Regions from separate parts of the Bacteroides muris (ex Fokt et al. 2023) genome, predicted to be linked through region 2. Evidence: riboswitches for the same ligand, from Rfam matches in the RefSeq annotation. Region 2 holds a riboswitch; the other holds the start of a gene.

Region 1 (4,427 bases), on a different contig from region 2:
TCTCGGAACGGGGGAATTTTATCTTCTGGTTCATTTCATTATCAGGTTATAAGTTCAAGAATGCTGTCAGCGGTGAGCTGGCTTCCGCAACAAAATTATCGGCTTGTATGCCCAGACCTGCTTCGTATGCCATGCGCCCTGCCTCTACAGCCTGCTTGAAAGCTACCGCCATAGCCACGGGGTCGCCTGCTACTGCGATGGCAGTATTCACCAGGCAAGCCGAAGCGCCCATTTCCATAGCTTCTGCCGCATGGCTCGGGGCACCGATACCGGCATCCACCACTACGGGGATATTGGCTTGCTCAATGATTATTCTCAGAAAATCCCTTGTTTGCAGTCCTTTGTTTGTGCCGATAGGAGCACCCAGCGGCATGACGGTGGCGGCACCAGCTTCTTCCAGCCTCTTGCACAGCGTGGGGTCGGCTTGGCAATAGGGCAGTACCACAAATCCTAACTTGACTAATTCCTCCGTAGCTTTCAGCGTTTCCACGGAATCCGGCAACAAGTAGCGAGGGTCGGGGTGTATCTCCAGTTTCAGCCAGTTCGTGCCAAAAGCCTCACGCGCCATCTGTGCGGCAAAAACAGCTTCTTCGGCATTGCGCACGCCGGAAGTGTTGGGTAAAAGCTGGATGCCGGGATGCTGTATGTGCATCAGCATATCATCCTCCTTATTATCCAGTTCGATGCGTTTCATGGCCACTGTCACCATTTCTGTACCGGATGCCAGGATAGACTGCTCCATCACTTCATCGGAATTGAACTTCCCGGTTCCCAAAAACAGACGGGAGTTGAATTCACGTCCCGCAATCATTAATTTTTCCATATCAGTATTGTGTTTTTCGATAACTCCTTCATTTTATAAATTCATGATTCTTTTCATTTCATCTGCCGGACTGTCTGCATGCAGTACCGTACCGGAAAGGGCGATTCCGCTTACGCCCGTCTGCATGATGGCGGGAATATCCGCTATGGTTATTCCACCGATGGCTACTATCGGAAGGTGTATATTCTTCTCCTGCATCCGGCGGATGATAGTTGTATATCCTTCCAGTCCCAATATCGGGCTTAGATTCTTTTTGGTCGCGGTGTAGCGGAAGGGGCCGCAGCCTATGTAGTCGGCACCGTCCTTGTAGTGTTGCAGTACATCTTCAAAAGTATTGGCAGTACCGCCTATGATGTACTCTTCGCCCAGCATCAGGCGTGCATCGGCTATGGGCATATCTTTCTTTCCAAGATGTACACCGTCGGCATGCAACTCCTTTGCCAGTTCCACATGGTCGTCAACGATGAAAGTGGCTCCGTATTGCCGACAAAGGGCTTGCACCTCTAAGGCTACGGGTTTTATCACTTCCACCGGTGTGTCTTTCATGCGCAGCTGCACCCAGCGACAACCGCCTTCGAGGGCTATGCGTGCAGCATCCGAATACGAATATCGTTCCGTATAATGCGTAATGAACTGTATCCCTCCGTTTTTCAGTTTCTCGTCCTTCATCTTCCTTATCCTCCGCAAGCTGCTTTGATGATGATGATGGACATATATTCCCTCAGGGCACATTTTGTCCATTCCGTGCGGAGAACAATGCGATTGTCCACGGCCACGGCAATGCCTTGCACCGATAGGGCAAGTTCCTCAATAAGTTGTGAAAGGGTAGTGGCGCCGGTTTTCACTTCCTTGTTGTTGACCAATACTTTCATTTTTCTGTTCATTAAAGAAATAAAACAATGGAAGTAAATACAAAGAAGTGCCGTAACGGCAAGTTCAGTGAAGAAAGAAATATCCAATTCCTACGGCAGTACTAACTGCATCAGGTTCGAGGGTATAATCTCAGCCCGTCAGGGCACCCCTTTGTCTTTACAGCAACAAAGGTAAGGGAAAAACGGAAATAAAAAGCAAAAGAACGTACTTTTTTATTGCAGCAATTACTTTTTGTTTATTCGCGCTTTTTTGTAGCATGTATCTTTTTCAGTGTATTCCGAATAGTGGTTCTGACTCCTGTTGAATATAAACCAGGTTCTGTGTTTTCCAGTATCAGTTGTAATTCCTGCAGCAGTTCCGGCTCTTTCCTGCAAAGCAGATAGGCCATTCTGATAGAAAGGGCTTGCACTCCTATGCTTTCGTGCGGAGACAGCATGTGATCCAGACAGTAATTCAGCAAATTGACGGAGAGTGGAGCAGTGATGGGAGTATTATACAGTATAGATAATAGGAGACGTTTGGAACCGTCGTGTGTACAGTCTATCAGCCGTTGAATGATTTCATCGTACAGTGGAATGAACCAGTCGGGATGGATTTCGCTCAATTTCTCGCATACCCATATAGCCCGCCATGATACTGTCTGTTTCGCGTCGTATGTCAATCGGTATATATCTGCAAAATACTCGGGGCAGAGGCATACCTCGTGTACCAGAGAGTCTATCGACAACTTATGAATAGGAACTGCCAAGGTATTTCTGAATTCCATTATCTTTTCCATATATCCTATTTTTTTTGCTGTCAGTGGCAAACATAAAGAAATGATTCACTAAAACAAGAAAGGCTGTCTATTTGGAGAAAGACAGCCTTGAAAAATACTGAATTTAAAGAATTATGCAATCCCGTGAGCTATTGTTTCCGGTGCAATCTTTTTGATAAGACCCTGCAGCACTGCACCGGGACCACATTCTGTAAAATCGGTAGCACCATTGGCAACCATGTTCTTCACTGTCTGTGTCCAACGTACCGATGCCGTCAGCTGAGCCACTAGGTTCTTCTTGATTTCTGCCGGGTCAGTATGAGGCATAGCGTCTACATTCTGATATACGGGGCACTTCGGAGCATGGATTTCTGTTGCATTGATAGCTGCTTCCAATTCAACTTTGGCGGAGTCCATCAACGGAGAGTGAAATGCACCGCCTACCTTTAACGGCAAAGCACGCTTGGCACCTGCGGCCTTCATCAGCTCGCAAGCCTTGTTGATACCTTCTATGGAACCGGAGATTACAATCTGTCCCGGACAGTTATAGTTGGCTGCCACGCAAACTTCACCTTCGGCACTTACCTGGGCGCAGATTTCCTCTACCTTTTCATCCGGCAGGGCAATGATGGCTGCCATGGTGGAGGGGTGTGCCTCGCAAGCCTTTTGCATAGCCATGGCACGGGCATACACCAGTTTCAGACCATCTTCAAAGCTCAGTGCACCGGCAGCAACCAATGCGGAGAATTCGCCCAGTGAATGACCGGCGGTCATTTCCGGCTTAAAGTCATCGCCCATGCAGAGGGCGGAAATAACGGAATGAAGGAATACGGCAGGTTGGGTAACTTTAGTCTGACGCAGGTCTTCATCTGTCCCGTTGAACATAATATCAGTGATACGATATCCGAGGATATCATTTGCTTTCTCAAAAAGTTCCTTGGCTAATGTCGAATTTTCGTACAGGTCTTTTCCCATGCCAACGAATTGGGCACCTTGCCCCGGAAATACAAATGCTTTCATATTTACTCGTTTTTTAGTGTTTAAATAAAAAGTGCTGCAAAGGTAGAGGTTTTTCTGATATTCACCGCACAAACGGATATTTTTGTGCAATACCCTTACTTTTAGGGAAAAGCTAAAATACAATATGTATGTCTGGAACTTCTATGGTGCCCGAATGCTGAAATACTTATAAATGAAATACTTCCTCATTATCGTTCTTCCTACAATTAGCCCCCTGTGTATTCTGGTAAATTACATATTGTATCTTATACGATAATATCCTAAAATGATATTGTATAAAGTAAGATATGTATTTATTTGAAAAATAATGCTTTATAACATTATAAAAATATTCTTTTTCTTTGTTGCAAATTAGAAAAACCTATTTATATTTGTAGCGCTTAAAGAGACATATTATGCAAAACATAGAACAAAAAACACCGTTGGCAAACAATCATATCTCTGTGGACTGTGTGGTGATTGGTTTTGACGGAGAACAGCTGAAGGTTCTGCTGGTTAAGCGTGCAGGAGAGGAACAAGGAGAAGTCTTCCATGATATGAAGCTTCCCGGAAGTTTGATTTACATGGATGAGGATTTGGATGAAGCTGCCAAACGGGTATTGAATGAATTGACGGGACTGAAGAACGTCAACTTGATGCAGTTCAAGGCATTCGGTTCAAAAAACCGCACGAAAGACCCCAAAGATGTGCATTGGCTGGAGCGTGCCATGCAGTCAAGGGTAGAACGCATTGTTACCATAGCCTATCTTTCTCTGGTGAAGATAGACCGCGCATTGAACCGTGGTTTGGACGATTATCAAGCTAGTTGGGTAGCCATGCCGGATATAAAGGTTCTGGCATTCGACCACAACCTGATTATCAAGGAAGCCATTACCTATGTCCGCCAGTACGTCGAGTTCAACCCGTCTTCGCTGTTCGACTTGTTGCCGCGTAAATTTACAGCATCCCAGCTTC
Region 2 (4,427 bases):
GCCATCATGGGCGACGATGTGCGTTGGGTTGGCAACGAAAAAGGGATTGGCCGTGAAACAGAATGGAGTGCCACGGTACTTACTCCTGGTATTTATACACACTCCGAACAAAGGAATAAGGAGATAGGCATTTTTAACCGTTCAAAAGATTTGGGAGGTAGAGAGGTACTGGCACGTGCATCGGAACTTTATTGGTATCCTTCAGAAGTAGATGTATCCATCAGACCAGGTTGGTTTTATCATGCAGACCAAAATGAGCAAGTAAAGCCATTGTCACATTTAGTGGATATTTATTTTAAATCGGTAGGATATAATTCTGTATTGCTACTGAATATACCACCTGACAAACGAGGATTGATTCATGAAACAGATCGTCTCCGGTTGAATGAATTTGCCAGTTATCTGAAAAATACGTTCAATGACAATTTCCTGAAAAAGGGAAACTCATATTGGCAGGCTTCCTCTGGAGAATCAAGAGAATTTACAGTTCAGACAAACGCACTGGTCAATACTTTTATGCTTCAGGAGGATATAGCAAAAGGGCAACGAGTAGAAGATTTCCTATTGGAAGGATGGATGGACAATGCATGGCATAAACTGGCAGAAGGCACCACCGTAGGCTATAAACGCCTGATACGTTTTGATTCATGCCAACCGGAAAAAGTAAGACTGACTATTCGTTCGGCACGAGGCAAAGCCAATTTTCTAAATGCCGGACTATTCTATGCACAACCACTCTCGAACACTAATGCCAAAGTGAAGTTGGGTAATGTGCCAATTTCTCAATACCACATCGTTGGTGATGACAAAGAAGCCGGTAAAGCCATAGACGGAAATCTTCAGAGCGTTTGGCGTACAGAGGGATTGATTCCATTGGTGGTTGACTTAGGCAGTGAAACAGAAATTACTGGTTTCAGCTATGCCCCTGCTACCGATGAAAACTTAGATGGAACAATCTACAAATATAATTTTTATGTAAGTAATGACGGTAAGAAATGGACAAAATGCATTACCCATGGTGAATTCAGCAACATCATGCACAATCCTGTACCTAATGTCGTACAATTCGAAAGAAGTTATAACGGCAGATATTTCAAATTAGAGCCGCTGATGGAAATCAATGCAAAGAATTGCACTTCTATTGCGGAAGTCGGCATATTTGCTTTGACAGTTTTGCAACAAGCTTTATAACCTGGGAGATAAAGGGAACCCTTGAGCAATAAATAGAGGGAAATGAATGGGCACAAAATAAAACCTAGAGCCTGTTTCCCCCTTTCTATTCGTTACATAGCTCGCTATGCTCCCAAAAAATGCTGAATAAGATTAAAACAGATTCTTAGAAGCACGAAGGCGAAAAACTAAAATCATATTAGCTTTTCGCCTTCAAAAAACACGAAGAGCAATCAAGATTTGTATTCCTTCTTTTGCTCGTCACATAGCCCACTATGCTCTTAATCACTCTTTCGCCTGATGCACCGTAAGTTGTGGGAACGGGAAGCCGATGCCCTCTTCGTTGAATACGGAGTAAACCTTCTTGTTCATATCAAAATATACGTCCCAGTAGTCGCCACTCTTTACCCAGACACGGATTACTACATTCACGCTGCTGGCATCCAAGGCATGAAGGGCGACAAACGGCTCGGGAACATTCAGGATACGGCTGTCTTCGGAGATGATACGACGCACGGTGCTTTCCACCTTATCATAATTTTCACCGTATTCCACCCCGATTACCCAATCTACACGACGCGTATCCTCACGGCTGTAATTGGTCACCGTCCCACTGCTCAACGCGCCATTGGGGATATAAATCACCTTATTATCGGCTGTGGTCAAAATCGTATGGAAGATTTGGATTTCACGTACCGTTCCGGACACGCCCTGACTTTCAATCCAGTCGCCTACCTTGAAAGGACGGAACAACAGCACAATCAATCCACCCGCAAAGTTCTGCAAGTTTCCGGAAAGTGCCATACCAACAGCCACACCGGCAGATGCCAACAAAGCTGCAAATGAAGTGGTCTCCACTCCCAACTTGCCGACAACGGCAATAATCAGCAGAACGGTCAGCAAGATATTGGCCAAACTTTTCACAAAACTCTGGATACTGGCATCCACACGCCTTTTTTCCAATAATCTCGCCAGCATTTTCCGGAGAAGGGATATCAAGAATCGCCCCACCACAAAAATGATGACAGCCCCAATGATGCGCCCACCGGCATCCACACTCCAATTTATCAATTGCTGAAGAAATATTTGCAGTTTGCTGAAACCATCGTCAGCAGTTTGGATGGCAAAAGTTGCCATGAATAAGGATAATAACATAACTATACTTTTTTGAAATTAAGCGTACAAAATTAACAAATAACTCAGGTTTTCGTTCACTTAGCTTGTCTTTTTCGACGGAACTCCCTACTTTTGCCCTCGATTTCAACTAAGGGGTGCCCTAATACGACGGGCTGAGATCATACCCATTGACCTGATCCGGGTAGTGCCGGCGGAGGGAAAAACGAGAAAAGTCTCCCCTTTTCTGTATTCATCTAAACGAAACAATTGCAAATGAAAAGACATGCAATGGCAGCCTGCCTCCTGATGGCAGCACTGAGTGTCTGTGCGCAGACACGGGAACAAGACAGCCTGCGGGTGGTGAACCTGCAAGAAGTGGAGGTCATCTCCACGCGTGCCACCAGCAGCACACCGGTGGCATTCACCAACATCGGAAAAGAACAACTGAAAAAACAGAATTTCGGACAAGATTTGCCGTATCTGTTGAGCATGACGCCCTCCGCCATTACCACCAGCGATGCCGGTGCGGGAGTAGGTTACACCACGCTGAGGGTCCGCGGCACAGACGGCACGCGCATCAACGTCACCGCCAACGGCATCCCCATCAACGATGCCGAGAGCCACACGGTGTTCTGGGTCAACCTGCCGGACTTTGCCTCCTCCGTCAAAGACATGCAGGTGCAACGCGGAGCAGGGACCTCAACAAACGGAGCTGGGGCTTTCGGTGCCAGCATCAACATGCAGACGGGTGATTTCTCCATGGAACCCTACGCAGAGTTCAACGGTTCCTACGGCTCCTTCAATACACACAAGGAAACGGTGAAAGTGGGAACAGGACTCATCAATAATCATTGGTCGTTCGATGCACGGCTCTCCAACATCAGCACGGACGGATATATAGACCGGGCGTCCGTAAGCCTAAACTCCTATTACCTGCAAGGAGGATATTACAATGACAATACCTCCATCAAGCTGATAACCTTTGCCGGCAAAGAGCGCACTTACCACGCATGGAACTACGCCAGCAAGGAGGAGATGGAACGCTACGGACGGCGTTATAATTCCTGCGGCTTCATGTACGCCACCGACCGGGAAGGCAACGTGTACGGCAAAGAATATTATAAAGACGACAACGGAGAGAAACATTACCTCACGAACGAAGGAGGCGCCCTGCACTTCTATAACGACCAGACCGACAACTATACACAGAAGAACTACCAACTGCTCCTCAACCACAACTTCACTTCACAATGGAATCTGAACGTCGGCCTGCACTACACCAAAGGCGACGGATACTATCAAGAATATAAAGGCGAACGCTCTTTGGCTGAATACGGTATGTCATTTTTCGAATGCAATGGCAGCAAGGTAGAAGAAAGCGACCTTATCCGTAAGAAAGCGATGGACAACAGGATGGGAGGCGGAATCTTCTCCGTAAGCTATAAATCCAACCGTTTGCATGCCTCACTGGGCGGTGCCCTGAACCGTTATGACGGCGACCACTTCGGCCGGGTGCTTTGGGTAAAGAACTATATTGGCCACCTGAACCCCGACCACGACTACTATCGCAACAACGCCACAAAGAACGACGGAAACATCTATCTGAAAGCCAACTATGACCTGATAAGCAGCCTAAGCGCCTATCTCGACCTACAATACCGCCACATCAACTACAAGATAAACGGACTGAACGACAAGTACAACTGGACTGCCGCCACTCCGGGAATGCAAAAGCTGGACATCGATGAAGATTTTGACTTCTTCAACCCGAAAGCCGGACTGTCCTGGCAACTCAACCGCAATCACCGCTTGTACGGTTCGTTCAGCGTAGCCCATAAAGAGCCGACACGTAACAACTACACCGACGGCTACTTCACCGAATATCCCAAGGCTGAGCGCTTGTTCGACTACGAACTGGGATATACCTTTGCCAACTCATGGCTCCATGCAGGTGCCAACTTCTACTATATGGATTATAAAGATCAGCTGGTACTGACGGGAGAGCTGAACGAGATAGGCGAAGCCATGGCCAGCAACGTGCCCGACAGCTACCGCATGGGTATCGAATTGATGGCAGGCATCCGGCTGGAGTGCGGTATCCAATGGGACATCAACGCCACGCTAAGCAAAAACCGTGTGCA

The links. Region 2 has a riboswitch for thiamine pyrophosphate ahead of M1B78_RS09985 (TonB-dependent receptor). Riboswitches for the same ligand answer to the same signal wherever they lie in the genome.
Region 1: another riboswitch for thiamine pyrophosphate. It lies ahead of thiS (sulfur carrier protein ThiS); the one in region 2 lies ahead of M1B78_RS09985 (TonB-dependent receptor).

What each region holds. Positions count from the first base shown of each region.
Region 1 is NZ_JAMZEE010000046.1:4,975-9,401, reverse strand. Features, by position in the region: gene thiC (phosphomethylpyrimidine synthase ThiC) at 1-34, opposite strand, end outside; gene M1B78_RS15320 (thiazole synthase) at 47-823, opposite strand; gene M1B78_RS15315 (thiamine phosphate synthase) at 857-1,492, opposite strand; gene thiS (sulfur carrier protein ThiS) at 1,498-1,695, opposite strand; TPP riboswitch at 1,766-1,856, opposite strand; gene M1B78_RS15305 (hypothetical protein) at 1,932-2,474, opposite strand; gene fabD (ACP S-malonyltransferase) at 2,586-3,473, opposite strand; gene M1B78_RS15295 (NUDIX hydrolase) at 3,869-4,427, shown strand, end outside.
Region 2 is NZ_JAMZEE010000021.1:866-5,292, forward strand. Features, by position in the region: gene M1B78_RS09975 (alpha-L-fucosidase) at 1-1,191, shown strand, start outside; gene M1B78_RS09980 (mechanosensitive ion channel family protein) at 1,456-2,307, opposite strand; TPP riboswitch at 2,428-2,523, shown strand; gene M1B78_RS09985 (TonB-dependent receptor) at 2,560-4,427, shown strand, end outside.